One region of the Agarivorans sp. JK6 genome, then DNA from elsewhere that is predicted to be linked to it. Evidence: predicted binding sites of a transcription regulator. Region 1 holds the regulator's gene; each other region holds the start of a gene.
The links. The regulator sigma-54, encoded in region 1, starts transcription at its own class of promoters, with help from an activator protein. The targets are predictions, from matches to a motif close to GTTGGCACGNNNNTNGNNT.

Region 1 (10,961 bases):
ACCGTTGTTACACCACCAGTTTGGCTTTCTCTCCTGCTGGAGAGTTGTTACAGCATTATCACAAACTCCATTTGTTTGATGTGGATGTGGCTGACAACGTGGGGAGTTATCGAGAATCAGACAGTTTTGTTGCTGGTGAGCAGCTCGCTTGGTTTGATATGGGCGCAATTCGAGTAGGAATGGCGATTTGTTTTGATTTACGTTTTCCTTACTTATTTCAGCTGCTGCGCCAACAGGGCTGTGATATTGTATTAGTTCCTGCTGCATTTACTGCATTAACTGGGGAAGCCCACTGGCAAGCGTTACTGCAAGCCAGAGCCATAGAAAACCAACTCTATTTAGTGGCCGCCAATCAAACAGGAACACATAAAAATCAACGCCAAACTTGGGGGCACTCAATGATTGTTGACCCATGGGGGCGTTGTTTAGATCTACAGCCAAGCGGAACGGGGCCAGCAAGAGCCGATTTTAATCCGCAGCTATTACAGCAAGTTAGGGACCGGATGCCCGTGCCGTTGCATGGTCAATTACAACTAGGGTGGAGAGAATAAACACTATGTCGTTTGAAAAAGTCAGTCAGTCATTACTGGTGCCGGGAGGCATTGGCGAACAAGAGCTAAGTATGGCGCTGACCGAAGTGGCAAAACACCAAATTGATTATGCTGATCTGTTCTTCCAACATAGCCGCCACGAATCGTGGGTGTTGGAAGACGGTATTGTAAAGGAAGGAAGCTATAACATTGAGCAAGGCGTAGGAGTTCGCGCGATAAGTGGCGAGCAAACCGGTTTTGCCTATTCCGATGTGATTAATAACAGCGCGTTATTACAAACGTGCCAAGCAGCACGAGGCATCAGCTCAAAAGGTGTAAACGCCAAGATTAAACCTTTTAGTAAGGTTTCTGCTGAACAGTTTTATCAAGCTGATAATCCATTAGTGAGTCTGTCTAATCAGCAAAAGATTGCCCTATTAGAGCGAGCAGACAAATATGCGCGCAGCTTAGATCCTGCTGTTACTCAAGTAATTGTTAGCTTGAGTGGTGTTTATGAAGAGGTATTGGTTGCTGCCAGTGATGGTACCTTAGCGGCCGATATTCGGCCCTTGATTCGCTTTAATTGTAGTGTGTTGGTGGAACGTAATCAGCGCCGGGAGCGAGGCTCTGCTGGTGGCGGTGGACGTCGAAATTACAGTTACTTTTTAGAAGATGTTAATGGGCGCGAGCGGGCCATGGGCTTTGTTGATGAAGCAGTGCGCCAAGCCTTAGTAAACTTAGAGGCTGTAGATGCCCCAGCTGGCTTAATGCCGGTGGTATTAGGTGCTGGTTGGCCTGGTGTATTGCTGCACGAAGCTGTCGGTCATGGTCTAGAAGGCGATTTTAACCGTAAGGGCTCTTCGGCTTTTAGTGGTTGTATGGGTGAGCAAGTGGCCTCAAGCCTATGTACTATTGTTGACGATGGTACCTTAGGGCAGCGCAGAGGCTCTGTAAATATTGATGATGAAGGCACACCAGGACAATACAATGTATTGATAGAAAATGGTGTACTGAAAGGCTATATGCAAGACAAGCATAATGCTCAGTTAATGAATACACGCTCTACTGGTAATGGTCGTCGTGAATCTTACGCGCATTTACCTTTACCACGTATGACCAATACTTATATGTTACCTGGCGAAAGTGAACCAGAAGAACTGATAGCCTCGGTGAAAAAAGGGATCTTTGCGCCTAATTTTGGTGGCGGACAGGTGGACATTACTTCGGGTAAATTTGTATTTTCCGCTTCAGAAGCTTATTTAATCGAAGAAGGAAAGATTACCGCGCCAATTAAAGGTGCAACACTGATTGGTTGTGGTCCAGAAGCAATGCAACAGGTGTCTATGGTAGGCAATGACCTCGCTCTTGATCAGGGGGTTGGGGTATGTGGCAAGGAAGGCCAAAGTGTACCTGTCGGAGTTGGTCAACCCAGTGTTAAACTCGATGAGTTAACGGTTGGCGGTACGGCGTAAACTAATTGCATAAAAAAGGGGCTTAGGCCCCTTTTTTTGTTCTTAGCTTATTAAGCGTTTTCTTTTAAATACTTAGCTAAATCTTGGTGAGCCTTTGCTGGTTTTTCTTGCTCGGCTTCTTTTTTGGCTTGGCGCACTAATTGGCGTAGTTTTTGGCGTTCTAAACTTGGGTTTTGCTCAAGCAACTGATTAATTGCAGCATCGCCTTCGGCAACCAATAAATCTCGCTGTTTTTCCAATGCTAGCTGCGCTTGAGCTTGATAAATGTGCTTGTTGCGAATTTTATCTAAGCCTGCACTGATTGCTTCTTCATCTTCGGTACGCATTACCTTGCCAATGTAATTCATATGGCGACGCGCCGCTTCCCGTTTGTCTTTTAGGCGTTTAGCTAAGGCAATGGCTTCGCGCAGTGTTGGGCTCATTTCAATAGTGGCGAGCTGCGGGTTGGTAAGGGCAACTAACTCGGCACCAATTTTTTTCAGCCGATCTGCTTCACGTTTGATTTCAGACTTGCTGATCCAATCGTCTTCATCATCATAGGGCTGTTGATTCTTCATTTTTAACTCTCGTGGTACTTTTTTTCATATCTTACCAGTTCTTGCATATGGTCGCTCGATGAGTTTTGTTATGCTAGTGCCATGCATGGAGATGAAGAATAACAATGAGCCCTGAAAAACAAGTTAGCCAAGAGTTAAGTCAATTGAAGCAGGCGGTGGAATTCGCCTTAGAGCAAGCCAAACAGTTGGGTGCCGATGAGTCTGAAGTATCGATTTCGAAGCAAACCGGGATTTGTGTAGCAACCCGTGATCAACAGGTTGAGACTTTGGAGTTTAATCACGATGGCGCCTTAGGTATTGCCGTATACTCAGCTAATTGTAAGGGCAGTGCTTCAACCTCAGACTTAAGCCCAGAAGCGATTAAAAATGCAGTGAAAGCTGCCTATGATATTTCGCAATACACCTCTAAAGACTCAGCCGCTGGAATCGCCGATAAACAACTTCTAGCTAGCGATATACCTGATCTAGAGTTATTTCATCCTCATCCCTTAGAACCTGATTATTTTATTGATGTGGCTAAGCAGTGCGAAGATATTGCTTTGCGTAACCCACAAATTAAGGCGAGTGATGGTGCTAACATCAATAGCCATTATGGTGTGAAGGTATATGGTAATAGCCACGGCTTTTTAGCCGGTTATCCAACTAGTCGTCATAGCATTAGTTGCATGCTAATTGCTGGCGAAAAAGAGATGCAACGTGACTATGCCTATAGTGTGGCGCGTGATTTTACAGATCTTGATAGTATTGAAACTATCGCAGCTAAGGCCCAGCAGAAAACCTTAGGGCGCTTAAATAGCCAAAAAATCTCTACCTGCGAAGTACCCGTAGTATTTGACCAAGATGTAGCAAGTGGGCTATTTGGTCATTTAGTTGGGGCCATTAGTGGTGGCAACTTGTACCGTCGTTCGTCGTTCTTGTTAGATAGTTTAGGCAAGCAATTATTCCCTAGTTGGTTGTCGATTTATGAAGACCCATTTATTAAAAAAGGCTTGTCGAGCACGCCATTTGATAGTGAAGGCGTTGCACCAACCGCGAAACACATTATTGCTGACGGTAAGTTAGAAACTTACTTACTTACCAGTTATTCGGCGCGTAAGCTGGGAATGCAAAGTACCGGCCATGCTGGTGGTATTCATAACTGGAAGGTTAAGCACAGTGGCATAAGTCGCGCAGAGTTACTTAAGCAAATGGGCACTGGCTTGCTAGTTACAGAGATGATGGGCCAAGGGGTAAATACCGTAACCGGTGATTATTCACGTGGCGCAGCAGGTTACTGGGTCGAAAACGGTGAGATTGCTTTCCCCGTGCATGAAATTACTGTGGCCAGCACCCTACAAGAGATGTTTGCTAATATTGTAGCGATCGCTGACGACTTTGATAAAGAAAGCGCAATACAGTCGGGCTCTGTGCTGATTTCATCGATGAAAGTAGCAGGTAGCTAGGCGTTAATTCTCAGCTCTTAACCTTGTTGTTTGAACAGGTTAAGAGCCCTTGACCAGATAACTCTGTCGTTTAGGCCAGCACTAAGGTGGCCATCCCTAAGAAAGAAAATAGCCCCATTACATCTGTCACGGTGGTTAATGCCATACCGCCTGCTAGTGCTGGGTCAATTTTAAATTTCTTCATTAACAGCGGAATAGTTACGCCGGCCAAACCGGCCAGTGACATGTTAATAAACATCGCGCCAGCAATAATAATCCCTAAGGTCCAATCGCCTTTCCATAGAGTAACGACCAAGGCAATGACAGTTGCCCAGATAATCCCATTTAGCATGCCAATCGCAGCTTCTTTGCCTATTAACCAACGTGAATTACCTTCACCAATATGACCTACGGCTAAACCACGAATAACCAAAGCAAGGGTCTGATTGCCTGCGATTCCTCCCATGCTGGGTACAATAGTCATTAAAATGGCCAAGGTGGCTAACTGCTCTAGGGTAGATTCAAACATATTGCTGATGGAGGCCGCGACTAAGGCAGCGCACAGGTTTACTGCTAACCAAAAGGTGCGGCGTTGGGTACTTTTAACTACTGGGGCAAAGGTATCTTCATCATCGTCCATGCCCGCCATACCCATCATGCTGTGTTCAGCATTTTCGCGAATAATATCGACCACATCATCAATGGTGATCCGACCTAGCAGTTTGCCTTGTTCATCAACTACCGGAGCCGAAATCCAGTCATGGCGTTCAAATAATGCTGCTACGTCGTTTTCATCCATAGATACATGGATGGTCTCTGCGTTCCCATCCATTACTTCTCGAACATTAACGTTGGGGCTTACTGTAAGCAGAGTAGATAAAGGAATATCGCCCAGTAGCAAGTCATCTTCGTCAACTACGTACAGGGCGTCGGTAGCCTCTGGCAGTTCGCCACGTAAACGTAAGTAGCGCAATACCACATCGATACTTACGTCGGCTCGCAAGGTAATGGTATCGGTATTCATGATACTGCCAGCAGTATCTTCAGGGTAAGCTAGAGCCGCTTCTACACGGTGCCTGTCTTGACCATCCATTTGCTCAAGAACTTCTTGGTACACGCTGTCGGGCAGACTTCTTAGTACATAAGCGATGTCGTCGGTGTCCATGCCTTCAGTTGCGGCGGCCAGTGTTTCTGGTGCCATTAACTGAAGTACCCCTTCCATTACATCTTCGTTTAGCTCTTCGAGAATTTCACCATGTTGCTCGGGGTCGGTAAGTTGCCATAATACTTTACGCCCTGCTGGTGGGCTAGATTCTAGTAATAGTGCTACGTCACAGGGAGGCATTTGATGAAGCATGCGCCTAACATGCACGAACATACCACTGTCGAGGGCTTGATTTAGCTCCTGTAAGCGTTTGTGCTGATTAGGGTTTAACTCCATCTCTTCTGGCATAAGCGATCCCTATTGTTATTTTGTTATGTGCTGCTTGCTAATAGTAGCTTGGCTTTATTGCGTATAGATTTATTCTTCGTTGAAGTTAGCTTCTACTAGGGCTTGAACCGCATCTAGAGCGGCTTCTGCGTCTGCACCTTCAGATACTATGGTTAGCGTACTTCCTTGCGCGCTGGCTAGCACCAGTAAACCCATAACGCTGGCAGCAGAAGCCGTTTTCTCACCATCTATAATACTCAGCTCAGCGTCAAATTGCTGTGCCAGCTCAACCAACTTGGTGGCAGGACGTGCGTGCAGGCCTAATTTGTTTTTTACTACTACTTGTCTAGTGAGCTTCAAGGCGATGTTCCAAAGTTCGGTGGCGTCGTTGTACTTTTCGATGAGCGCTAAAGAGGCTAGCAAGTTGCTCGGCCACATACACCGAGCGGTGTTGTCCGCCAGTACAGCCAATCGCAATGGTTAAATAGGCACGGTTGTTAGCTTCTAAATGCGGTAACCAAGATTGCAATAACTGGCTAATTTGTTCGATATATTGGCTAACTAAAGGCTGCGCAGCCAAGTATTCTTGCACGGCTTTATCTAAGCCGGTAAGTGGGCGCAGCTCCTCTTGCCAATGTGGGTTAGGTAAAAAACGCGCATCAAACATGTAGTCGGCATCGTTAGGCACGCCATTTTTAAATCCAAAGGATTCGAACACCAAAATTAGCTGTTGTTGTTGGTCACCAGTAACGCGTGAGCGAATCAAGCCGCTTAGCTCGTGTACCGATAAACGGGAAGTATCGATACGCAAATCGGCATTTCTAGAAATGGGAGCTAATAGCTCGGTTTCTGATTCAATCGCTTCTGCTAAAGATAAATTACTTTGGCTAAGCGGGTGTACCCTGCGTGTTTCGCTGTAGCGACGGATCAGCGCTTCATCTTTAGCATCTAAAAAAATGCTTAATAGATTAATGTCTGGTCCTGCATCTCGTATTAGCTGTCCTACCGGTGATAGCTCATCGGGAAGATTTCGAATATCAATGCTAATGGCTACTTTAGAATAGGTTTTTTTTAAGTTGTCGATAAGTGATTGCCAAAGCACAACCGGCAAGTTGTCGACGCAATAGTAGCCGAGATCTTCCAATACTCTTAAGGCGACGGTTTTACCTGAACCCGAGCGCCCACTAACGATGATCAGTTCCATGATAATCCCTAAGGCTGATTAGAGTATTAGGCTACCATGATGTCGTACAATTCGTCATCACTTTGTGCACAACGAAGTTGTTTACATATTTGCTTATCGTTAAGTTTTTCAGCTACTTGAGCTAGAGTATTAAGATGTTGCTTACATTGATCTTCGGGTACTAGTAATGCAAATACCAAGTCTACCGGCTTGTTATCTATAGCATCGAAGGAAATAGGGGGATCGCAACGCAAGAAAACCGCTGTGGCTTGATGCTGATTGTCGATACGGCCATGAGGAATAGCGATGCCTTGGCCAATACCTGTACTGCCCATTTTTTCTCGATTTAACAAGCTTTCAAAAATGCATTGAGTAGTGGTATCAAGCTGCTTGGCGGCCAGTTCGCTTACTATTTCTAGGGCGCGTTTTTTTGAAGAGCATTGAACTGCACTTTGGGTGCAGTCCAAGCTAAGTACTTTATTTAGTTGCATGGGGGTGGCTAACGTTTGTTAAGTTTTTCTTTATGTTTGATGACTTGGCGATCAAGTTTATCAATCAGACTGTCGATGGCGGCATACATGTCAGAATGCTCAGAGGTTGCAAATACTTCGCCGCCGTTTAAATGTAATGTGGCTTCAGCAATTTGGTTCAGTTTTTCTACGTTGAGGATGACGTGAACGTTATTGATCTGATCGAATCGTCGGGTGAGTTTGGCAAACTTGGTGTGGACATATTCTTTCAAAGATTCAGTTATTTCTACGTGGTGTCCAGTAAGGTTAATTTGCATAGATATCTTCCCCTTTTAGTGGCCTTAGATAAGGCTCTTACGTTGGTTAGAAGGTGGAATTGCTAAAGACTCACGATATTTAGCAATCGTACGTCTTGCCACCTTGATCCCCTGATCTGCCAAAATATCAGCAATTTTGCTGTCGCTGAGTGGTTTACTGGTATTTTCGGCAGCTACCAGTTTCTTGATTAATGCACGAATAGCGGTTGATGAGCACTCACCCCCGCCATCGGTAGCCACATGGCTAGAAAAGAAATACTTAAGCTCGAAGATGCCGCGAGGTGTATGCATGAATTTTTGGGTGGTTACCCGGGAAATGGTGGATTCATGCATTTCTACAGCTTCTGCAACATCGTTCAGTACCATTGGCTTCATGGCTTCTTCGCCATACTCAAAAAACGCCTGTTGATGATGAACAATGCAGTTGGATACTTTTAATAGGGTTTCGTTGCGGCTCTCGATACTTTTAATAAACCACTTGGCTTCTTGTAAGTGGCTACGAATAAACTGGGTATCGTTAGCGTTGGTAGAGGTTTTACTTAAAGATGCATAGTGGGAGTTAACACGCAACTTAGGCATTGCATCTGGATTGAGTTCTACAACCCAGCGACCTTGGCGTTTTACAACCGATACATCCGGGATAACATACTGGGCTTGATTAGGCTCAACCGCGTTACCAGGCCGAGGTTCAAGCGTATGAATCAAACGCATGACTTCGCGTAGCTGGTCTTCTTTAAGTTTGGTTTTGCGGGCTAATAGACGAAAATCGCGATTAGCTAATACATCTATGTGATTTGAAACTACATCTTTGGCTTCATTTAGCCAAGGTGTGTCTTCGGCAAAACGGCTTAATTGGATTAGTAAACACTCTTGCAGCGAGCGCGCTGCTATACCAACGGGGTCGAAATGTTGGATGCGTTTAAGTACTGCTTCTACTTCATCTAGCTCTACATCTAAGTCATTGTTATCGCTTGAACGTAAGCCTTCTAGTAGCTGCTCACAGTCTTGGGTGAGGTAGCCCGATTCATCTACCGCATCAATAATGGCTAAAGCAATGGCTTGGTCTACTTCACTAAATGGAGTGAGTTGCATTTGCCACAATAAGTGGTCTTGTAAAGAGTCGACAGTTTCGCCCTGAAACAACATATCGTTGTCATCGCTCACGGCGCTGCCAGATGAGCTGGCTGGGGCAGAGCTGGCGCTGTAGATATCGTCCCAAGTAGAGTCAACAGGAAGGTCGTCAGAAACAGTTTCTTGGTTAATGGCATCGCCTGCTTCAATTTGACTGTTGTCTATGTCCGCAGTGGATTCGGCCTCGGTAGACTTCTCGTTGGCAGATTTAGCGTCGGTTGCGTCACTATCACTGGCGTGAGACTCATCCGCCTCAAGCAGAGGGTTACTTTCCAGAGCCTCTTGAATCTCTTGCTGTAAATCCAGTGTTGAAAGCTGGAGTAAGCGAATGGCCTGTTGTAACTGGGGGGTCATGGTTAACTGCTGACCAAGACGCAACTGCAAAGATGCTTTCATTAACTACCGCTGTTCCTTCTTCTTATTGTCTTTTTTTAAACTTGCACTTTAACTATAGCTTGAATTGTTCTCCGAGATAAACTCGTTTCACATGTTCGTTTTCGAGAATTTCTTCTGGCTTTCCTGAGGCTATCAATTCGCCTTGGCTAACGATATAGGCATGCTCACAAACATCGAGAGTTTCTCGAACATTGTGGTCGGTAATTAGTACACCTAGACCGCGATCACGTAGGTGTTCAATGATCTTTTTAATATCGATAACAGAAATAGGATCTACCCCTGCGAAGGGTTCGTCAAGCAAAATAAACTTAGGTGCGGCGGCTAGAGCTCTAGCAATCTCAACTCTCCGGCGTTCACCACCTGACAAGCTCATGCCTAGGTTTTTGCGAATATGGCCAATGTGAAACTCTTCAAGAAGGTCGTCTAACGCACCAATTTGTTGCTCTTTATCGAGGTCTTTTCGGGTCTCTAATACGGCAAGAATGTTCTTCTCCACAGATAAGCGGCGAAAGATAGACGCTTCTTGCGGAAGGTAGCCAATGCCTTTACGTGCACGAGTGTGCATCGCTGTACTAGAGATATCGTCATCATCGATGAGGATTCGGCCTTGGTCACGAGGCACCAAACCCACCACCATGTAAAAAGTGGTTGTTTTGCCAGCGCCATTGGGACCTAACAAGCCAACAATTTTACCGGTTTCTACATTTAGACTAACGTTTTTAACGACCTTACGGCCCTTATAGGCTTTAGCTAGGTTTTCAGCAATTAGGGTACTCATTATTGCTGGTCTTCCTTGGGCGTTAGTTCGTCAAGCTGCTGCGGTAGGAAAATAGTAGTTACACGGCTGTTTTCGTCGCCTTGTGCCACCATTTCTTGTTTGTTGATGCTGTATTTGATCATTTTACCTTTTACCAAGCTCTCTTCTTGTTTGAGTTGAGCATTGGTAGTGAGTGTTAGCGTTTGGGTTTTTAGGTCGTAACGCACTTCGTTAGCCTCAGCTTCAATTGGCTTGCCGCTATCAAGTAATTGATAAAACGTTGCTGGTTCGCCTTTAGCGATCATTACTTCGCTGCCTTTTTCCTCGCTACCAATAACACTGAGTTCTTCGGCGTGCATTTTAATCGAGCCTTGAGTCACCACAACATTATTGTAAAAGGTAACTCGGTTTTCTTTGATATTGACCTGCTGGCGGTCAGCATCAACAATAATTTGTTTGTTGAAGTCGTCTTCTAGTGCTTGTGAACCCCAAGAAAGCATAAACAAGCTAGCTGCAAGTGCTAACTTACTCTTGTGGGTTGTGGTAAACCGCTTCGATATCATCTAATAAAGTCACTATTTCGTTGGCTAAATCACCGTCCATGCCAACGCCATACAGTTCGTATGAAGGGCCATAAACGGTAACAGGTTGATCGCTGCTCATGGTTTCTGTTTGCAGGTCGATCTCCAATTTTTCGGTTATTAAGTCGCGAACATACTCGCCACGGCTTAAATTTTTAATTACTACATTGTCATTTAAAATGACGTTTTGCTGCTGCTGTACTGTAGCGTGATCGGCCACAATTTGCCATACAGGTTGGCTTGGATCTGGGTACACTAAGATCTTTGGTTGAGCAAAAGTTGTGTGCTTAAGTTGTTCAAAAAACTCCATTTCCTCAGCGTAGATCCGATAGCGCGGGCTGCCGTCTTCGCCAAAACTCACGCTGTAGAGCTTTTCGGCAACAAAGTTTGGTTTGCTGGCTTCGCGTTTAGCACTTAGCTGCTGAGTTTCCGAAGGACTCAGCTGCCACAGCACCAAGGCTAAGATGAATAAGCTCGCAAAGAACCAGGTTGGGCGATTCATACACTCATACCTTGAGCATTATCAAGCTCGCCTTTTGCTTGCAGTATTAGATCGCAAAGCTCTCGAACCGCACCAAAACCGCCACGGGTTTGGGTGATAAAGTTGGCACTTTGTTTACACAAGGGATGAGCATCTTGCACGGCTACACCTAAACCACAGGCGCGCATTACGGAGGTGTCGACCACATCATCGCCAATATAGGCTACGTTTTC
Region 2 (10,961 bases), 1.8 Mb from region 1:
CTTTTGTTCAAGCGCACAAAGAACCAACAATTTGCAGATAAAACCCGCTAAAGTGTCGAAAATTCAAACAAAAATCAGCTTGTTTATTTTTTAACTCACGCACAGTTCTTTTTTTAGCATGTTGCAAAGTTGTTAAGCCAAGGGCAGCATCAAAGTGGACAGACCTGTTAAGGATAACAAGAGCCTAATTATGCTAAACCCAGTTGAGATATTTGCCAGTGTCTTTAAACCTAGAACAAAGGTTAAAGACGAACACCTACAAGCGGTAAAAACCTTGCTGTTTTACTTATTTTTTGGCTTGATAGTGGGAATATATAGCGCATTTAAGTGGCAAAAATATGCCCATAGCGATCTCATAATCAGTTCCTTAGCTTTAATCGCTAGCACCCTACTCGCCAGCACTATGTTACGCATTGGTTGGCACTACCTTATAGTAGCCAATATAGCGTTAGCTGGCATGGCGCTGCATGCCATGAACATTGTTTATCAATCTGGTGGCTTATTGCACTCGCCGCATATCTTTTGGCTGCCTACCCTTTCCTTATTAAGCTATTTGGCAAGTAATCGTTTTTGGGGAAACCTTTGGACCGGCGTTTTATTTAGCATTGGCTTGGTGATGTTATGGGCCGACTACACGGGGATGCAGTTCCCGCAAATGCAATTACCAGCGCGTGCTATGACCATTGAGCTATTCTCTGGTTTCTTGCTGCCCTTGATATTGTTATGGCTAGGACAAAACTATGCGCTAGGTTTACGTGACCATGCCTTTGAGCAAGCAAAGCAAGCGCAATTGAGTAATCAAGATATGATGCAGGCTTCAGAGCAATCCAAACTACAACTTCAACAGGTGGTTGAACACGCTAGTGATAGCTCTACACAATTAGTTAGCTCTGCCAGCGATATGTCGAACACCGTAAAACAGATGAATAATAAAGCAGCTCAAATTGCCCAAAGCTCTGCCCACCAGCATCAATCTATTTCTCAAATTAATCAAAATTTGGCGCACATGGAACAGGTGTTAGCGCAAGCTAATCACTCAACGTCGCAGCTATTGTCGCTCTCGCAACAAGCTTCTGGCAATGCAGAGCAAAGCGCTCTGGCGATTAACCAAACCGAACAGTCGATGCAAAAAATTCTTAGTAGTAACCAGCAAATAAACAGCGTCACCGACTTGATTAGCGACATTGCTAATAAAACTAACCTGTTAGCTTTAAATGCTGCTATTGAGGCTGCTAGAGCGGGTGAGCATGGTAGAGGTTTTTCTGTGGTGGCCGACCAAGTTCGCGAGCTCAGCCAGCGGAGTAGCCAGTCTACCCAACAAATTCGTGGTTTGTTGGAAACCTGTTCTGCCGACGTTCAGCAAGGTTATAAGGTGGTTGAGCAAAGCGGTGAAATTCTGCATAGCATCATTGGCTTGGTGCAGGATATTTTTGATGGAGTGGCTCAGATGGCTGCGGTAATGCAACAACAAGCAGAAACCGTAGCAGAGGTAATTAATGCCAGCTCAGAGGTGTCGAGCTTTAGTCAGCATAATTCACAGAGCAGTTCGGCATTATTAGACAATACCGAACAGCTTACCGGCATTGCCACTCAATTAGAGGGCATGGCAGAGCAGCTTCATCAAACCGTAGCTCGCAGCGAGCTTTAACACTCTATAAAAACTCATACCAACAATAACTAAGTATGAGTTTTTTGGCTTAGTTGAATGCCGCTCTGGGCCGTTAAGCAGAAGGCTGAGCCGACATTTTGGCTTTTAAAAAGTCACTATGGCTAAGGTAGATTAGATCAGACACTTGGCGAATAAGTGCCTCTTCTTGCGGATCGATAACGCCGTCTGCGTAGGCCACCTTCCACAGTGCTTCGGTAAACTGGTAACGCAATTGGTAGTCCAACTCTTTAACATGACGGGTAAAGTCAAATACCGAGATGGCTTGATTTGCTTGAGTTTGCGCCTGCAAAAATAAATTCTCAGCTTCTTTGTCATCTAGCTCAAAAAGCCGCTTTATTTTACGCAGTATCACCGCATTTTCGGCATTACTTTGTTGGTTATCGCTCTGGCTTAACTGCACTAGTAGGGTGGTTGCTGCGAGTTCTACATTGGGTAACTCACCCTCGCTGCTAGTCTCTAGCGTGGCCTGCAAGAACTCTTTAAGGGCTTTAAGCATGCGCCTTCCTCTTTATACTCTTGAAGAAAAGCAGAATAAACTAGCCCAAGCAAAATGCCAAATAACCAACAAGCAAGTGTTAGAAATGAAAAAGCCCCGTCATAAGACGAGGCTTAAAAAGGATGGTGCCGATTGCCGGAGTCGAACTGGCGACCTACTGATTACAAGTCAGTTGCTCTACCAACTGAGCTAAATCGGCACACTGTTGGTACTGCTGATACGCTGTATCGAGCGAGCGCTATTAAACGGATTTTCACAGTGCTTGTCAACGGCCAGAGTGAAAAAATTTTTAATCCGCGCACAACTGCCAATTTAATAACCAATTAAGCTACTTTTTCAGCACTTAGTACTTGAGGCTCAGCAAGGTTAATCGATTCAAGTTCCACTGTTGTTTTTAAACGGTCGTCCCAGCGGCGTAATTGCAGCTGACCATCCATGGTTTCACACAGTAAGGTGCAGTTTTCAATCCAATCACCATCGTTAGCATATACAACGCCCTGTTGCTCACTTAGCTCAGGGTGATGAATGTGCCCACATATCACCACATCTACTCCTTGGCGCACAGCCTCATTCACCACTGCTTGGCGATAGCGAGCGATAGCCTCGGTGGCTTTGGCAATTTTAGACTTGATATACCCCGCCAACGACCAATAGGGATAACCCAGCGCATGGCGAATTTTGCTCGAAGAGCGGTTTAGAAATAGTAAGAAGTCATAAAGGTGATCGCCCAACTTGGCGTAAAAACGGCCAAAACAGACTTCTTCGTCGAACTGATCACCATGCACCATCAAAATTTGTTTACCGGTAATGCTGGTATAGCGGTACTGTTTGCTCACTTTCACATCGGCGAGATCCATGCCGTGATAAGCCTTAAACAGTTGATCATGATTGCCGGGAATGTACACCAGCTCATAACCGGATTTAGCCAAACTCATCAAGTATTGCAGTACTTGGTTGTGAGACTCTGGCCAATATACCCGGCGCTTTAACGCCCATACATCAACAATGTCTCCCACCAAAAAAATTCGCTTGGCTTTAGTTTGTTGTAGTAGCTGCAGTAGCATTTCTGCCTTGCAATCTTTACAACCCAGGTGAATATCTGAGAGCCATAGGCTTTGATAGATCTGTTTTGTTGTCATTACTTACGCCACATCATCCCTGTTATGGCTAATCTAAAAGGCATATTTGACCAAAAAGTGACGCTTTGATGTCAAGACCATGACAGAATTATCATTGCTAAGCTAAGAGGCTTTGTTTAGTGTACTAAACTCAATTAGGCTAGTGAGAGTACTTAGGATTTAGTAGCGCTTAATCTAGTTAATTGGAATGCATAACCATCACGGAGTAGATAGTGAGATCTAATTCCCCACAACGCCCATTATCAATTGCCACCATTGGCGGCGGAAGCGGTCACTTTGTATTGTTATCGGCTCTTAGAGATGCAGATCACCTAGCGATTAGCGCCATTGTATCGATGACCGACAGTGGCGGAAGCACCGGCCGCCTGCGTGATGAACTAGGCATTTTGCCACCTGGGGATATTCTTAAATGTGTATTAGCCCTCTCTCCCTATCGAGAATTAGCCCGTAAGCTTTTGTTAAAACGATTTACCAAAGGCAAGCGTTTGTCTGGTCATAGTGCCGGTAACATGCTGCTTACCATGCTCTCGCAATACAGCGGTTCTTTTTCGGAGGGTATTCAAGGCTTAGCGCAAATGCTTGACGTTGAAGGTGAGATTTTGCCGGTCACCATTGATAAGTCCACCTTAGTGGCGGAACTTACCAGCGGTGAACGTATTTTTGGTGAGAGTGCCATCGATTTGCCTCGCGGCGATCAACGAGAAAAAATAGCCAATGTATTTTTAGTTCCTCATCACGCTGAACAAGTGCGAGTTTATCCACCAGTGATTGAGCGCATCAACACCGTTGAGGCGATTGTATTAGGCCCTGGCGATCTATTTACCAGCATTATTCCTAATTTATTAGTACCGGGCGTTAAGGAAGCGATAAAAAGCAGCAAAGCTAAGCTTGTGTATGTAAGCAATATTATGACTAAGTTTGGTGAGACCGACGGTTATAATCTAGAGCACTTTATTTCGGATTTAGAGCACTACTTAGGTCGCCCTCTAGATGCTGTTGTGGTGAATAACCATATACCCAGTGACGAAATGATAGCTAACTACAACCTGGAGCGCGCGCAAGTAGTAGCGGTTGATGATCTAGAAGCTATTGGTAACAAATATCAGCTAATTTATGCCGACTTAATTGATGAAGACAGCGACATAGTGCGCCACGATTCAGAGAAACTTGCCAACGCCTTGCTGCCCTACCTTAGTAGTTTAGACAGCCAAACCTTGTCGCTGGTAAAGGCTAGCGGAACTGAGGGTTAATATTGGCTCCGCCCGCTAAGGCTGAGTCAGGCATTCTGCGCATCAAATCATCCAGCTGAGTAAATACCGGACGTAATGACGGGTCGTATTTATCCTGCCAACGCCACTGCCATTCATTGTCACCTTGGGTCCAACGTATCAGCTTTTCTGAACGGTGCTCTCCCGAGTATGGCGAAGCCAGTTGCTTAGGTACTTGCTGCAGTAGCGCATAAATATCTGAGCAAACCAACATCGACAGCTGTTGCACCGCTTCACTAGCATTGTCCTGTTTATGGTAGGTTTGACGAATAGAATAATGCAGATTCTCACAATCTACATTCACGGTTGTCATTCCATCAGGGCGATGGAACATGAAGCTTAGCTGATAAGAAGGAGCAGCTTTATCAAACAACGCTACCCAAGTGGTTGCGCCGCTTACTAGAACAATAACTGCGCCTAGTACAATACTTCCCCAATAGCGTGACTTTTTCGCCATAGCTTGCTCGCTCATTCCATGTGCCTATGGTTTATCAACAAAACGCAAAAACGCTTTATTTTGCCACCAATCTTTCTTTTCTCACTTTAAAGGTAGGGCAGATTTAATCGCTTGCAAAGCTCTTTTTTGATAAATAAATCAATTTAAAGGAGGGTGTCCTTGTGGATAAAATTAATTAGTTCAGTGAAAAGAGTTGCTTAGTAAAAAGCACCAGTTTGGGGCTAGAATATTTGCATTCGAAAAAACGTAAAAAAAACTTTTTATACTGATATGACCACCCTTCTATTAATATTTGCTAAAATCGCCGCTCGCCGCATCATGCAAAGAAAGTGAGTTATGAATTTAAACCAATATTTTAGTCGCGAAGATCAACAGTTTGTATTTAGCAGACAACAAGCTTGTGATTTTGCCAAAGGCGTCGCCAACGACTTTAATGCCATTCACGATGCAGACTCTTCGCGTTTCTGTGTCCCTGGTGATTTGTTATTCTCAGTTATGCTAAACGAGCTTGGTTTAAGCCAAGACATGCAATTTACCTTTGCCGGCATGGTTACCGATGGCGTACCACTAAGTATTGAACAACAAGAACAACACTGCTTACTCGTAGATAACAACGGCAAAGAATATCTGCAATTGGAACGCAGCGGTGAAAACCTAAAAGATGCTGAGATTATTGGCGATATTATTGCTGACTATGTGCGTTTCTCTGGGCGTAATTTCCCACACATATTAGTCCCCCTACTCGAAGAACAAGGCTTAATGCTGAATCGTAAGCGCCCGCTAGTGATTTACGAAAACATGAGCCTACATTTCGAGCAATTGCCAACTCGCTCTCCACATTTAGAGTTTGTTGGCGGTGAGTTTATTCCCAATGGTAAACGCGGCGTAGCCTTACTTAAATTTACTATCAGCGAAGATGGTCAAGTTATCGGCAAAGGTCAAAAACGCATGGTACTAGGCAGCTTGCTCCCGTACGAAAAAGCCGAAAGTGACATGCTAATTGATAACTACGAAGGATGCCGCCAGGCCTTCTTAAAACGCCAACAAGCGTAAACAACTAAAGCGCCAATCGGCGCTTTTATTTTATCTGCGATAAAGGCAAGGCTGTGTGGCTAAACACCTGCTGCAGCACAAAGCTAGAGCGCACGCCAGTAACCCCTTCTATCCGAGTTAGTTTGCCCAACAAAAACGCCTGATAATGCTCCATATCTCTTACTACAACTTTAAGCTGGTAATCTGCATCGGTGCCAGTAACTAATGCGCACTCCATCACTTCTTCATAGGCACTAATAATTTTTTGAAAATTTTCGAAGCGCTCTGGAGTATGCCTATCCATAGAGATATGAATATAAGCGGTAAGGTTTAGGTTGAGCTTTTTTTCGTTAAGTAAGGTAACGTGTTTAGCAATGAGCCCAGCATCTTCCAAGGCTTTTACCCGCCGTGAACACGGTGACGGAGATAAACCAACTTGCTCAGCTAACTCTAAATTGCTAATTCGCCCATTGTTCTGCATCAAATCTAAAATCTTTCTATCGGTGCGATCAAGGCGCATTACTTACCTCCAAATTTAAGCATCATTTCAACCTTGGTTTATTTCACCCCAAATAAATCCAAACTACAACAATCATTGCCAACAAACTCTAAAAATACGCAATATAGACAAACACTCACCCTTTTATATTAAATATACTTATCACAGTGAAAAATACTCGGGAACGGCAACAAATATACCCATTTGCTAGCCAATAGTTTGCTCACCACGTTAACTAGCCCCACTCTAATCGGCATTTACCCTTTGCCAGTACAGAGAACAGTGAAACCCATCACTTAAGTATCCAAACTATCTAAAGGTGGCTTAGGCCACCTTTTTGTTTATTCTTTTGCCAGTTATTGTGTGCCATTTAATCGAAGCTCAATTATTTCATTTTTTTTACTGATTTCGGTTGACTTAAACCGGCAAAATTCGTTTAATAGCGCCCGTCGCCCGGATAGCTCAGTCGGTAGAGCAGAGGATTGAAAATCCTCGTGTCGGTGGTTCGATTCCGCCTCCGGGCACCACCTTTAAAAAGCCTGCATTTATGCAGGCTTTTTTCGTTTTAGCTTTCCATACTAAATACCGCAAAAGGCTATCGCTTTAGTTGGCGAATAGCTAAACTCTAACTAAGTGTTTGATATCACATTGCCCACTATTTCAAGGAATGAAATATGCGCCTTTCTTCTTTTGCCCTAGCTTTACCGCTAGTTCTTTCTTCTGGACATAACCAAGCTGATTTTTTCGAACAGTTTGTTGACCCTACCGACGGCCGTATGGATGCTAGCCAATGGCTTATGGATAACGCAGTAGGTTTTCTGCCGGTTCCAATCATTATTACCGACCCCGCAGTGGGTTATGGCGGTGGGTTAGTATTGGCGTTTTTTCATGAAAACGAAGAACTGCAAAATGAACAGCCGGATGATCCCAATGCCCCGCTTAAACTTACGCCTAGTGTGTCAGGTCTATTAGGGCTAGCGACAGAAAACGGCACGCGAGGTGCGGGGGCGTTTCATATGGGCATTTGGAAGCAAGACAGTATTCGCTACATTGGTGCAATTGCGGGTGTAGATGCCAATATTGATAGCTTTCGCTTGCCCAGCGAAGGGGGAATTGGCGACATTCCCATTAGAGTTAATCTAAAAGGTACTTACTTACTGCAACAAATCCGCTTTCGCTTGGGCGATAGCCCGTGGTTTGCTGGAGCCAAATACACCTTTTTAAATAGTGACAGTGAGTTTTCTATTGGCAACCTGCCTGATTACTTAAAGCCTCAGTTGAGCATGAAAGATGGCGGAGTAAGCTTGTTGCTTAACTACGATACTCGAGATAACTCGTTTAGCCCTAACCAAGGTCTGTATGGCAACATTAGTTACGCTAAACACGCTGACTACTTTGGCGGCGACAATGATTATTCAATCGCCTCTGGTGAGTTTTCTGGCTTTAGTTATCTAGGCAATAGCTTCCAAGGCTCTATGCGTTTATCGGCCTCAAGCGCCCATGGCGATACGCCTTATTATGCGCTGCCCTTTATTGATATGCGCGGCATACCGGCTATGCGCTACCAAGGCGAGCGTATGGCGACTTTACAAGGTGAGCTGCGCTACGACTTTGATGCACGCTGGTCTGCGGTTGTATTTGGCGGTGTTGGGCAAGCATTTAGCTCAGAGCAAAATCTAGGTGACACGCCTAACCGCTATGCTAAAGGCCTAGGTTTTCGTTACCTAATGGCTAGGCGCTTTAATTTACGTACCGGGATAGATGTTGCCAGAGGCCCAGAAGATACCACCCTGCACTTTATTGTGGGCGCTGGTTGGTCAGATTTTTAATCCGCCAAACAACAAATGTTGACTTTTTGTTAACAACAAGCTCTACTGGTAAGACCTCTTAAACAAGGAAAAGTTATGCTTCCCAGTGTTCGTAAAGCCAACTTGATGTTGAGTTTGTTTGGTATGTTCAAAGTACCCTTGATTTGGTACTGCCGTCCTAAGATCCTTGAGATGGATGAACAGAAGGTTATTGTTAAAATTCCCCTTAAACGCCGAACCAAAAACCACCTTAACAGTATGTACTTTGGAACCTTAGCGGTTGGCGCAGACGTAGCCGGAGGCTTCTTAGCGATTGCTAAAGCCGAACAATATGGTAAAAAAGTATCGCTAGCGTTTAAGGCGGTTGAAGGGCAGTTTTTAAAGCGCCCGGAAGCAGATGTTATCTTTAGTTGTACCGACGGCAAGCTCATTGACCAGATGCTAGAACAAACCATGCAAAGCGGTGAGCGAGTAAACCAAGCCGTAACGATTAATGCTACCTGCCCCTCTATTAGCGGCGACGAAGTAGTGGCCAAGTTTTCTCTAACCCTCTCTTTAAAAGCCATCCAATAAACCAATAGTCGGCTGTATTCAGCCGGCTTTTGCAATTTGCAAACAGCTAAGTGCAACTCGCTCCATAAAGCTAGAAGCAAGCATTGTTTGGCACTAAGCCTTTGTAATAAAAGGCACTATAAACATTGGCACGAAACTGGATATAACACCTTAACTACGCGCTAAACAGCGCTTAAATTTAGTTGTCGAGGTTTATATGAAATCTATATCGCATGCTTTATTTATCACTGCTTGTATTAGCTTCTCAAGCCATGCTGGCATTATTTACACTATTGAGGCTCCAGGCATCCAAACCTCACAAATAAGTGGGCCTAGCTATACAGAAAACTTCGACAATTTAACTTCATCCCAACTCAGCAATGGCTACCAAAATGCCTTTGGAGAGTACTCGGTAGATAAAGGCCAAGCCAAAGTGGCTGATTTTGGCGTTTATGGTGGAGCACATGGCGAAGGTAAATACTTATTTATTCCAAATAAAAGTGCCGTTCAGCTCATTTTTGACCAGCCTGTAGGCTACTTTGGTTTTTGGTGGAGTGCCGGAGACAATGGAAACCAACTTAGTATTACCACCCAGTCTGAGCAGTTGTCCTTTAAAACCAACCAAATTCTTGATGCTGCTGTGCTAGAACCTGGCCATTACGGTAGCCCTACTAGCGTTAAAGGCAACAAACGTGAACCCTATGGTTACGTTAATCTATTCGCCGAAAGCAATGCTGACAAAATTACCGCTATCCGCTTTTTTGGTCGCAACTTCGAGACAGATAACCACACGGTAAGTATTCAACGCGAAGCACTAACCGGCCGCTCTTTAGCACCTGTAACAGTGCCGGAGCCGAAGACTTGGTGGTTAATTAGCTTAGGGCTTGTATTGCTTTTATTGAGCCAGCGACGCTCAAAGCGAACCGCTTAAGCTTAGAAGATCATTGAACGCCTATTCCCCTCCCCCAGTGGATAACCAATTATTAAGGTAATCTTGCGAGATTTAGTAAAAAAGCGCGGCAAAAACGAGACTTAAGCAGAAACACTTAGGTTAATAACTTGTATTCTTTGAATCACAGCAACAAAATGGAAAACCAATTTAACAAATTAGTTAACCAGAAGTATTTATTGCTCATCATATAAAGGAATACTAAATGAGAACTGCCTTTGTTTTAGCCGCTAGCTTGCTTGCTAGCGCTTGTTCAACTACCTCTGATCAACTCTCCATCGCCGATGCAGAGGAAACAACCGGCTCAATCGAGTTGATTAACCCACAAGCAAAACAATTTATTGCGGCAGACGCCAAGATTAGTATTCGTGGAAAGGGCTATCGCTGGACAGAAGGGCCTGTATGGATTGAACAACATGGTTTTTTACTATTTTCCGACATCCCCAACAACACCATCGTAAAGTATCAACCTAATAAAGGTACTGAGCTTTACCTAGAAAACTCAGGTGCTACTGGCCTACAGGAAGGAGACTACGGGCAAGGCTCTAATGGTTTGCTATTAAACCCACAGGGGCAGCTGGTGCTACTTCAACAAGGTGACCGCCGTGTAGCACTCATGGATGCCCCATTAAACGAACCTCAAAGTAAATTTGTTACGCTGGCTGGCGAGTACCAAGGCAAGCGCTTAAACAGTCCAAATGATGCGGTTTACCACAACGATGGCAGCTTATACTTTACCGATCCTCCTTATGGACTAAATTCAGGCATGAATGACTCGCGCAAAGAATTAGACTTTCAAGGGATCTATCGTCTAAGCCAAGATGGCGAGCTTGAGTTACTAGACAACAGCGTCAACTTCCCAAATGGCATTGCCTTAACGCTTGACCAAAAAACCTTAATTGTGGCGGTGTCTGATGACAAACATCCACGCTGGTTAGCTTATGATGTAAACCTAGACGGTAGTATTAGCAACAAGCGGATATTTCACAACGCTAAAGCGTTACTTGGTGTAGCTGGAGAACAAGGCTTACCAGATGGGATGGCGGTTCATTCTAGCGGTAACATCTTTGCCACAGGGCCAGGTGGAGTGTG
Region 3 (10,961 bases), 1.7 Mb from region 1:
GCCAATGCTGTTATAAATTCTTTGTCTCCACTAATGCAGCAGTCACACGCCGAACTGTTAGCACGCGCAAGCGCTATACATTTAGAATTTAAACAGGCTAACCGCAAACACGTAAAACAATGGAAGCAAATTCTTGATAGCTGTACGTGAGTTTAAGGCAACATCTTTTGAGTTTGTTTACGCTAATTACAGAAGCACTGTTTAATCATTGAACATTCAGTTCTCATAATCATTATCAGCAGTTGACGCATGCCTGCAGTTACAGTACCTTTCTCGCCGTAGGCTAAAACCTCACAATACAACCGTAGCTCAGTTGGTTAGAGCACCACCTTGACATGGTGGGGGTCGGTGGTTCGAATCCACTCGGTTGTACCAAAATCTAAAACGATATTCGCGTAGCTCAGTTGGTTAGAGCACTACCTTGACATGGTAGGGGTCGGTGGTTCAAATCCACTCGCGAATACCACCTCTTAATCGTCCCTACTCTTTTATTTATCATACAGCCTTTAAGTAATGTTGCTGAATTCGCGCTTGTGGTTCTAGGTTTAAATTGCTTAAGTAAGCTTGCTGGCTTACCCGCCCTTGTTCTAAAAACACCATATAATCGGCTAAACGTTTAACCTCTTCTAAGTCGTGGCTTACATATACAACCGGAATCGAAAGCTGCTGGTGTAGTCTTTCTAAATAAGGAATGATCTCTTGTTTTAGAGTGGCGTCTAATGCTGATAGCGGTTCGTCCATTAACAATAGCTTTGGTGAACTTAGCAAAGCTCTAGCAATCGCTACACGCTGGCGCTCTCCCCCCGATAAACAGCTGGGTCTGCGTGTTAATAAATGTGAAATACTCAATAATTCACAGGTATCGCTAATACTTACTTTTCGTTTTTCTGGACGTGTTAAGCGGTGACCAAACAACAAATTTTGCTCTACATTTAGATGTAGAAATAAGCTGGCTTCTTGGAATACATAGCCAATTTCTCTTTGATGAGTAGCAAGATAGATCCCTTGCTTATCATCTTGCCAAACCTCACCATTAACCGAAAAATAGCCACCACTAAAACGATCTAAACCAGCCATTGCGCGTAAACACGAGGTTTTACCTGAACCCGAAGGGCCAAACAAAGCAGATACACCGGTTTGTGGCAAAGTAAGCTCAATGTTCAACGTAAAGTCATCACGCTGGCTGTGCAATTGCAATTCTAAGCACATAGTTTAAGCCTCTGTTTAGTAAAATCGTTCAAGCTGTAGATGATTAACAAAGCAACAAATGAAAACACCAACATTCCGCCCGCTAACCAATGCGCTTGACCATATTCTAATGCCTCAACATGGTTATATATTTCTATCGACATCACTCGCGTTTCACCTGGAATATTGCCGCCGATCATAAGCACAACACCAAACTCTCCAATGGTGTGGCAAAAGCCCAAAATGGCAGCAGCAAAAAATCCTGGCCTAGCAAGCGGAAAAGCGACCTTCCAAAATACTCGCCAAGGACTTGCACGTAACGTCATAGCTACTTCTAAGGGTCGTTTACCTATTGCTTCAAAAGCGTTTTGCATGGGCTGTACAACAAACGGCAAGGTATGTACTACGCAGGCAATCACAATACCGGTGAAGGTGAATGGCAATCGCCCTACTCCTAGTTGCTCAGATAAGCTGCCTAAGGGGCCGTTTGGCCCAAGCAACAACAGTAGATAAAAACCCAATACAGTTGGCGGTAGCACTAGCGGCAAGGCGAACATTGCACCAATTAGTGACTTTAAGGACGATTGAGTTTGCGACATCCACCACGCCAAAGGCGTGGCAATAATCAATAACACCAAAGTAACAACACAGGCCAACTTAAGCGTTAGATAAACCACATTTATATCGGGCATTTAGCACTCCTTTGCCATTTGGCTACTTAACGTCGTATCCAAAATCTTTAATTAGCTGCTTAGATTTTTCTGTTTGCAAATAAGCTAAAAATTGTTTTGCGGCTGCATTGTTACTGCCTTGCTTAAGTAACACTGCGTCTTGTTTAATTGGTGAGTACAGCTCATTTGGCACTAACCATAGCGAGCCGCCGTTTAACTGCTTATCAACGAGTACTTGGGATAAAGCAACAAAACCGAGATCAACAGCGCCAGAACTAATTTGTTGGTAGGTTTGTCCAACAGATTGCCCCTCTACAAACTTAGGCTCAAGTTTGTTGTAAACGCCAAGATTTTTCATTGCGCTAACCGCGGCAGCCCCATAGGGAGCCGTTTTAGGGTTACAAATAGCGATATGCGTTAATTCTTCTTTTAGTATTTCACCTTTGTCGTCCACTAACTCGGGGTTGTTCGACCACAGCACCAAGGATCCTAGGGCATAGGTAAACTGGCTTTTTGGCTCAGCTAATCCCTCTTCTACTAATAAACTAGGTCGTTGTTGGTCTGCGGCTAAAAATACCTCGAATGGCGCACCATTTTTAATCTGTGCATATAACTTACCTGTTGAACCAGCAGACACTTGAACGTGATGCTCGGTTTCTTTTTGGTAGTGATCGACCAAGGCCAAAACAGGTTTATAAAAATTTGCAGCAACAGCTACTTTAATCTCTGCCGCTTGAAGGCTTGTTACCTTTAGTGTTGCTACAACCAGTAAAACCCAACTAACACATAACTTGCTTAATAGTTTTTTCATTACTACTTCCTAGAGTTTAATAACTACAAATAATGACTGCGGATGCACTAAAAGAGACGGCTACTTGGCTCTGCTCTTTTATGTCGAGTTGTTCCTCAAGTACGCTTGGAACAATAGCGGATAAGTTTTTTTGTTCAGCCAGCTGGACACTAATATCCAAGTTGTCTGGCCCTTTGTTTATGCGGCTAACCCGCCCTACAAATTGGTTAGTATTACTTTTGGCGGTGTCTGCACCCTTGCGTATGCTTACTTGAGAGGCTTTTATCAAGCACAATACTTCACTTCCCAACGTAAGATTTAGCTCATCTACAGATTCCATAGACAGTAAGGCGTTAACGGTTAGTTGGCGGCTTATTGCCACTTTAACCAAACAGTTGACTGATTTTTTATCAATCAATACAACTTGGCCGAGTAGTTGATTTCTTGCGCTGCAACGCAAACTCATACGGCGCATTAGTTGTCTAAATTCAACTACGTTTAGCTGCTCATCACAGGGTTCGTTAATTTTCGGCTTCAATTGTTCAAAAGCTTGTTGGTACTCAAGCTCTAAGGCTCGGTATAAACTTAACAGGCCGATTCCGTAATCGGTCAGCTGAGTTCCGCCTCCATGTTTACCACCACTTTTTTTAATGACCAAAGGATGTTCAGATAAGTTGTTAATTGCATCTAGCGCATCCCAAGCCGCTTTATAAGACATAGGAATAGACTTAGCCGCTGCACTTAGAGAACCGTATTCAGTAATGGCCTCTAAAAGCTTTATTCGTTTATCACTAAGAAATGGACCTAGCTCACTGCAAAGCTTAATTTTTCCCATCAGTGGTTGGTTGGTATGATTAAGTTCTCTTAAGGTCATATTCGCACCTATACAACGCCTTTAGGCGCTCAGTTAAATTGAACAAATGCGAATTAAACGCACCGTTACTTACCTTATTGCAAGCACGACGCCAACCAACAAATATCGTTAAAAAGCCCGTTAACATTAGGGTTAAGCAACAAAGATAAGGTGACAAATAGCTGTAGCGAAGCTAACAAACCACGCTGTATTGTTGGGTATATAACGAAGGTCTAAAACAAGAAAAAAGGGCTAACTTAATTAGCCCTTTGAAACAATGTTAATCCACAAAGCATTCGGAATAGGATGAACATTCCTGACAACTAGGTGCTCTGCACACGTAGTCTCCACCCTGTTGGCAAAGCTGACGGTAAAAAAAACGTTTCCAGCGCATGTTGTTAGTATTTTGCTGATGTAATAACGGAAAGTTATATTTAAGTAATTCACCAAGTTCACTACGATTGCGCAGCCCTAAGCTATGCCAAAGATGCGATTGAGATAAACAGGCAGTGGCCACAATAATTGCCATTTGAAAGGCAAAAGGCACTTTGTCGTTGCAATGAGCAAATAGCAGCGCACTTAGCTCGTTGCGTTCTTGCATGCGTAGTTCAAATACTTCTTCTAGTACTTGAACGCGTTTACGCAAACCCGCTTTAAAAGGCTGTTTCCACAAAAGCTCTTGTTTACTAATATCGTCACTAGCAATAGCCCGTTTTAAGTCCATATAACTGGCATTATCTAAGCCAAGACCATAAGGCAGTTCGGCTTGGCCATTTAATTGGCTATGAATGATCAACTTAAACCAATTTCTATTGTGCATAGACATTGGCGGGCAAACCCGAGATAAAGCTTGTTGCCACTCTGTACCTATAAAACTAGTGGTTTCTTGAAGAGTTTGTATTTCCATAAACGCTCCTAACTTAAGGCAATAACGTTGGCTTCTTGGGGCAATCCGGTTAACGAACCAGGAGGGTTTAACGCACAACCGTTTGCATCAACAATGGCGTTTTCAACGGGGCAAATTTGAGCACATTGAGCACCATTAACATTGTTTGCACACTCATCACAGCGGTGTGCAATAACCGCAAATTGTTTATCGCCACTGGTAATCGCTTTACTAGGGCAAACTTCTTTACAGGCGTAACACGCTATACATGATTGAGTAATTGATAAGGCCATTAGCTACACTCCCCCATGCTACAGCTAGATTTGCTTGTGGTTGCCAGTTGCGCAGCTAACTGCTGTTGAAGGTCTTCAAGAGCGCCCCGTATATCCCGCAGGGCATAATCGGTGTTTGCTTTTACGTTCATTGCAGACAATTCCTGCTGCGGAGCATGGCCAATTCGACTACACAAAATTGTGTCGACGTGTTTTAGTTGGCTCAAATCTTTGACTGCGGAGTCATCGCACTGCTCACTGCCTTGGCAATACTGCTGCCAAGAAATGTCATCTAACTGAGTAATCTCGTCTGCGCTTACTCGATACATAGAAAACTGCGTGGCGTGGCCAAAATGCTGATCAATCAAGCTCAAACTACTACTAGCAACAGCAACCTGTATCGACCTTGCTACCTGTGCTGGCTCACTATTCTCGAGCGCAGCCAAATCTATGTCTTGGCCTAACTTACCTACAGCGTCAGCGCGACATTGCTGGCAATGAGTCATTTGCTGCATACTCTGACCGGCTTGCTCTCTAGCAAGGTTTAGCTCTTGCTTGGTGGGTTCTCGCTGACCCATTAAACCAAAGTAAGTACCGTGTGCTGGATCAGAGATTAGCGGCATAATGTTATGAATAAAGGCACCATATCTACCCAATACTTTAGCCAGCGATTCAATATGGAAATCGTTGATCCCTGGGATCAATACCGTATTAACTTTTACTAGCATCCCCGCCTTAATAGCCGCTTCTAAACCCAGTAATTGGCGATCAATTAGGGTTTGCGCTGCTTCTCTGCCCCTCAAGCGACGTTGGTTGAAATACACCCAAGGGTATATACGTTGGCCAATATCAGCATCAATACAGTTAATGGTAATGGTTAAATGCCTAACACCTGCTTCCATCAGCGACTCAAGTTGATCTGCTAAGGCCAAACCATTAGTAGAAACACATAGGTGAACATCTGAATCTACTTTGTCTATGGCCTTTAAGCTCGCCAAAGTAGCCTTGGGATTAGCCAAAGGGTCTCCTGGCCCAGCAATACCTACCACTTGGGTTTCTGGAACATGCTGCTTAACTTTAACAAAACGCTTTACTGCTGCTGCTGGAGAAAGCAACTTAGAGACGACTCCGGGTCGGGTTTCATTACTGCAATCAAATTTTCGATTGCAGTAATTACATTGAATATTACAAGCAGGCGCTACAGGTAAATGTATTCGGGCATACTGATGGCCTTCTTTTGAAAAGCACGGATGTTTTGCTACTAAAGCAGCTTGTTTACTGGCTTGAGCGCTTAACGGATTCTCTCCATTGGGCTGCTTAAGTGGTTGTATTGTCATGAAAAGCTTCCTTGTACACTACTATATAGGTAGTTTTGCAAGTGCTGTTCCAAGTATCTTTTTCTTTAAATACAGTTACTTAAATCGAACAAACACCTTAAAAGTAAGCTTGTATGTCGTATTTGTTGTAAACGCGACAGAGTGGCGGTGTTAATCGCAGATAAATTTTGCCATCTCTTTATAACTAATGTGGTAGCTAATATCCCTCAATAACAGCCATTTATATACAATGACCTGATTACTCCGAGATGCTGATTGTAGTAGTGCCGAGAAGGTAAAAGGACCTTTAAGTCGCCCATTGCCGATGCTGTAAAAGGATTTTTGGATTTTAAAGGTACAAACAAAGTGGCCTGCATTTGATTGATTACCAAAGTCACCCCAAACAACCAACAGAAGCTTGGCTTGGGGTAACAAAGATGAAGGCAGATGATGCAAAGCGAAAGCGGCTAGGTCATAGCAAAAGCCATGACCATCGCGTAAAGTTTCAGACGGAGTTTTCCACCAGAAGCCATTTAAAGCGGCTTGCTTACGCTGTTGTTGATTTGTATAGCTAAGCCGCTGTTGCATAAACTGGCATAGGTCCGTTACATCGCTAAATGCCAGCTGTTCCATTAAAGCTGTCTAACGTTAATATTCATTACTTGAATACGATAAGCTATTTGCCTTGGTGTCATATTGAGTAGGCGAGCAGCTTTAGCTTGCACCCATCCAGCTTGCTCTAAGGCTGCAATAACTCGCTCCCTCTCGTCCATTTCCTGGCTTTCCAAGTTAACTTTTTCGATGCTTGGCCGTGGACTAATTTTAGGGCCATCTAAACCATCGATAACAATTAAATCTTGATCAATTACCCCACTTTCGCTCATCACCGATGCGCGTTCGAGCAGGTTCTCCAACTGACGAACATTACCGGGCCAGTCATAGGCCATCATCATACGAATGGCGCCATCGGTAAGCTGTAGCTTGCGCCGTTGTTGTTTAGCCAGTTTTTCAATCAAAAACTCAGCTAAGTCGGGTAAGTCTTCAATTCTGTCCCGCAGCGATGGCGGGAACATCGGCATAACATTTAGTCGGTAATACAAATCTTCGCGGAAACGATCTTGCTTAACCTCTTCTTCTAGGTTTCGATTTGTTGCCGCCAAAATACGCACATCTACGTTAATGGTTTGGGTACTGCCTACTCGCTCAAATTCCCCTTCCTGTAATACACGCAATAACTTGGCTTGAAAGGCTGAAGAAATTTCACCAATTTCATCTAAAAACAGGGTGCCACCGTCAGCCATTTCAAAACGACCTTTGCGCTGTTTTACCGCTCCGGTGAACGCGCCCTTTTCATGACCAAACAACTCCGACTCTAACAAGTTGTCGGGTAAGGCTGCGCAGTTTAATTTAATAAAAGGCCCAGTAGCTCTAGGCGAGTTGTAGTGAATAGCATTAGCAATAAGCTCTTTACCGGTGCCGGACTCACCGCGAATAAGTACCGTACTGTCCCATTTAGACACTAAGCGAATTTGCTCAAACACTCTGCGCATTACCCGAGAATGACCAACGATGTTGTCCATACTGTAGTTGCTTCTTACTTTGCGTCTTAACCTGTCGCGTTCAGCCTCCAATTGGTCAGTTTGCACAGCAACGTCTTTGGCAAGCAATACACTTTTTGCAATTAGGTTTGCGGTCATCTCCAAAAATCGGGTAAACAAAGCTAGTTTTTCTGGAGCATCTATTTGTGGTTGAGCCGCCAATACGCCTAATACTTCATTGGATTTCTTAATCGGTACAGCAATAAATGGTAAATCTAATGCATACAAATCAAGTTTATCTGCAAAGCGTAAATCATTAGACACTTTGCTTAAAACAATAGGCTGTTTCTGTGTTAACACCGTACCAACGATGCCCTCGCCTGGTCGATAACGGATGTTTTTAGCAACACTATCGTTGGCATGATTCGGCGTATGCACTGTATCAACGCTAAGCATTTGCTCGTTTTCGGCAATGAGCGCTAACATTGCGTGTTGTAACATGGCTTTGTCGTGCAACACTTGCAGCACTTTGTTTACGCTTTGTTTGTAATCCAAGCTATTGGTTAATACGCTGCTTACGTCGTACAAAGCTGCCAAGTGTTGCTCGGCGATATGTGATTCTCGTTTTGTTGAATAGTCCATTATTCACCTCGCTTACGGCTACGAAGAGGAAGAACGATGCGAGCTTTACAGCCGCCTAATGAAGTTGATAAGTACTGAACGGTACCGCTGTGTTCACTCACTACTTGCTGCACAATGCTCAAACCAACACCACGACATCCGCTGTTATTGTTTGGTTTGGTACTGTAGAAGGGTTCAAACACTTTTAGCTGCAACTCTTTTTTAATGCCTGGCCCACTGTCTTCGACAGTGACTTCTATTTCGTCATCAACTAACTGGGTGCTACAAACAATTTCACGGCGTGTTTTCTTGCCGTAATCGATAGCTTCTATCGCATTATCTATAAGCTGTTTTAAGGCCACTCGAATACGAGAAGGCTGTCCAGTTAACGAAGGCAATGTACCGTTTAAACTTAGTTGCATAGTAATGCTGCGATTTAGTAAACGGTCGCTGGATAACTCGGTCACTTCATGCACCAATTGATTAATGTTTACCGACTGGCTAGCCTCGTAGGGTTTACGCGGTAAGGCGCTTTCTAGTTGGGCAATTGCAGCGTGGCCTGCTTGTAAACCCGCTTGCATTGCAGCCGTTCTGGCACAACTATTTGATACACCACAGAACATCTGTAAGGCTGAATCAATCATGTTGATTGGCCCTTGGATCTGATGAATTGCCGCATGCAGCGCCTCTTGCATACTGTGTAAGGCTTCTGACTCTTCTGTGGAACGGCGCAACTCCGATAACTGTTGCTGGGCTTGGCGGCGTCGTTCTTTGGTCACTTCACTTAAGGTAATAACCAAGTAGCGGCTAACTTTGGGTACAAAATAATCATCAACCTCAGACCCACTGATATTCACCGTAGACACACAACAGCTAAACCAGCGTTTACGCTTGCCCTTACCTACTTCAACGTTAAAGGTCTGCCCTTCGTTAAACGAGCCATCAACTTCCTGTTTACCTTTTAACTGATTTAAAGCAATCGCTACCGGTTCATCGCTAAAATCACTGCGCAAGGTTTTGTAAGAAAGGTTATCTAGCACAACTTGATGACTTTGGTCGAGCAAGGCGATAGCAACCGGCGCTGTATTCAGCACTGCTTCAACCATTAACTTTTGATTAGCCGCTATAGTTTGTTGCTGATGGCGTTCACTAATATCTCGATGAACACTCATATAGTGGGTAATATTGCCTTGCTGGTTACGTAAGCCGGTTATCGATAACTCTGCAAGATAGCGTTGACCATTTTTCTTCTTGTTAACTAAACGCCCTTGCCAACTCCCTCCGCTACTTATGCAGCCCCATAGTCCTTGGTAAACCTCGTTTGGCGTTGTTTTATAACTAAGTAAAGAATGGTTTTTTCCTATCAAGTCCTTTTGCTCGTATCCGGTGATCTCGGCAAACCGCTTATTCACAAACATAAAGTTTGCGTTTAAATCACTCACCGACATAGCCATTGGCATTTGCTCTAACACACTAAAGCATTGCGATAGGATTTGGTTTTCACTTAATGGAGCAAGGTCTTCAAAGGCCTGCTCTAAGGTAGATTTAAGTTCATTCATCATTCAATCAATCCTTTGCATTGCTGAGTTAATCGCTGAACATACAACTACAATGCAAGCGGCATTCCTCCCTGCGACACTACGTGCCACAAGGGTCGGCTGAATAAACATTGTTTGATTTACAACAATTTTAACTAATCTATCAGTTAAAATTGTTGTATTTGTCACCCTAAAATTTCCCTTAGAAACTCTGCCCACAAGCGACTAAAGCCCCGTATTACTCGGGTTCTTTCCCCAATATGGTTCATTTCACCAACTTGGTACATGCAATGCAGTACTGCCATTAGTAGTACAACTGTGTGGAGTATTTGATGGCCGACTACCTTCTCATTTTTATTAGCACTGCCGTGGTAAATAACGTGGTGTTAGGCAAGTTTCTTGGTTTGTGTCCGTTTATGGGGGTATCGAACAAAATCGATAGCGCCTTGGGTATGGGTTTAGCAACCACCTTTGTATTGTGCTTAGCGGCTATCGCCGCTTGGCTAATAGAAGCACTGCTACTTGCTCCCTTAGGCATTCAGGTTATGCGAATTTTAGTGCTCATTTTGGTCATAGCTGCTGTGGTTCAACTTACCGAACTGATCATTCAAAAAAATAGCCCCGAGCTTTACCAAGCCTTAGGCATATTCCTGCCCCTTATTACCACCAACTGCGCTGTGTTAGGCGTTGCCTTACTGGTAGTTCAAAACAACATGAACTTTTTACAAACCCTTTGTTATGCCTTTGGTTCTGCAGCAGGTTTTAGCTTAGTGATCGTGTTATTTGCTGGCTTACGCCAACGCTTAAAACTAGCCAAAGTACCAGCAGCATTTGCAGGCTTACCGATAGCATTCATTACCGCAGGATTACTGTCGATGGCCTTTTTAGGTTTTAGCGGCTTAGTGAACTAATAGGAGAAAGCCATGATTTTAATATCAATCATTTTACTAATCCTACTAGGAGCAAGCCTTGGAGCATTGCTGGGTTGGGCCTCTAAAGCACTAAAAGTAGAAGGCGATCCACGAGTCGATGAACTCGAAGCCATGCTACCCGGTGGCCAATGTGGTCAATGTGGCGAACCGGGCTGTCGTCAAGCAGCAGAGGCCATGGTTAAAGGTAATTTGGCTCCTACCAGCTGCCCGCCAGGCGGAAATGGCCTTGCAGCCAGCATAGCCAACTTACTAGGCGTAGAAGTGAGTAATGATCCCGATGCAGTGCCTGTTGTGGCTTATATAGAAGAAAGCCAATGCAGCGGCTGCACTCGCTGTTTTAAAGCCTGTCCCTTTGA

Region 2: a site for sigma-54 is predicted at 9,066-9,084, ahead of OV592_RS05150 (PEP-CTERM sorting domain-containing protein). Genes of this name have one in related genera too.
Region 3: a site for sigma-54 is predicted at 6,033-6,051, ahead of nifB (nitrogenase cofactor biosynthesis protein NifB). Genes of this name have one in related genera too.

Annotation. Positions count from the first base shown of each region.
Region 1 is NZ_CP113525.1:3,982,145-3,993,105, reverse strand. Features, by position in the region: gene OV592_RS18395 (carbon-nitrogen hydrolase family protein) at 1-551, shown strand, start outside; gene tldD (metalloprotease TldD) at 557-2,002, shown strand; gene yjgA (ribosome biogenesis factor YjgA) at 2,053-2,559, opposite strand; gene pmbA (metalloprotease PmbA) at 2,664-4,001, shown strand; gene mgtE (magnesium transporter) at 4,072-5,433, opposite strand; gene OV592_RS18370 (HPr family phosphocarrier protein) at 5,503-5,772, opposite strand; gene rapZ (RNase adapter RapZ) at 5,759-6,616, opposite strand; gene ptsN (PTS IIA-like nitrogen regulatory protein PtsN) at 6,643-7,086, opposite strand; gene hpf (ribosome hibernation promoting factor) at 7,095-7,382, opposite strand; gene OV592_RS18350 (RNA polymerase factor sigma-54) at 7,407-8,909, opposite strand; gene lptB (LPS export ABC transporter ATP-binding protein) at 8,962-9,687, opposite strand; gene lptA (lipopolysaccharide transport periplasmic protein LptA) at 9,687-10,166, opposite strand; gene lptC (LPS export ABC transporter periplasmic protein LptC) at 10,192-10,749, opposite strand; gene kdsC (3-deoxy-manno-octulosonate-8-phosphatase KdsC) at 10,746-10,961, opposite strand, start outside.
Region 2 is NZ_CP113525.1:1,092,747-1,103,707, reverse strand. Features, by position in the region: gene OV592_RS05205 (methyl-accepting chemotaxis protein) at 191-1,648, shown strand; gene OV592_RS05200 (TerB family tellurite resistance protein) at 1,722-2,165, opposite strand; tRNA gene OV592_RS05195 (tRNA-Thr) at 2,289-2,364, opposite strand; gene OV592_RS05190 (UDP-2,3-diacylglucosamine diphosphatase) at 2,489-3,304, opposite strand; gene yvcK (uridine diphosphate-N-acetylglucosamine-binding protein YvcK) at 3,517-4,554, shown strand; gene OV592_RS05180 (hypothetical protein) at 4,535-5,044, opposite strand; gene OV592_RS05175 (DUF3581 family protein) at 5,366-6,082, shown strand; gene OV592_RS05170 (Lrp/AsnC family transcriptional regulator) at 6,108-6,581, opposite strand; tRNA gene OV592_RS05165 (tRNA-Phe) at 7,012-7,087, shown strand; gene OV592_RS05160 (glyceraldehyde-3-phosphate dehydrogenase) at 7,235-8,389, shown strand; gene OV592_RS05155 (DUF4442 domain-containing protein) at 8,465-8,941, shown strand; gene OV592_RS05150 (PEP-CTERM sorting domain-containing protein) at 9,138-9,851, shown strand; gene OV592_RS05145 (SMP-30/gluconolactonase/LRE family protein) at 10,075-10,961, shown strand, end outside.
Region 3 is NZ_CP113525.1:2,275,198-2,286,158, reverse strand. Features, by position in the region: gene OV592_RS10660 (DUF3080 family protein) at 1-150, shown strand, start outside; tRNA gene OV592_RS10655 (tRNA-Val) at 299-375, shown strand; tRNA gene OV592_RS10650 (tRNA-Val) at 390-466, shown strand; gene modC (molybdenum ABC transporter ATP-binding protein) at 496-1,209, opposite strand; gene modB (molybdate ABC transporter permease subunit) at 1,200-1,880, opposite strand; gene modA (molybdate ABC transporter substrate-binding protein) at 1,903-2,670, opposite strand; gene OV592_RS10630 (TOBE domain-containing protein) at 2,687-3,523, opposite strand; gene OV592_RS10625 (nitrogen fixation protein NifQ) at 3,783-4,409, opposite strand; gene OV592_RS10620 (4Fe-4S dicluster domain-containing protein) at 4,418-4,681, opposite strand; gene nifB (nitrogenase cofactor biosynthesis protein NifB) at 4,681-5,997, opposite strand; gene OV592_RS10610 (hypothetical protein) at 6,148-6,609, opposite strand; gene nifA (nif-specific transcriptional activator NifA) at 6,609-8,156, opposite strand; gene nifL (nitrogen fixation negative regulator NifL) at 8,156-9,697, opposite strand; gene rsxA (electron transport complex subunit RsxA) at 10,006-10,584, shown strand; gene OV592_RS10590 (RnfABCDGE type electron transport complex subunit B) at 10,597-10,961, shown strand, end outside.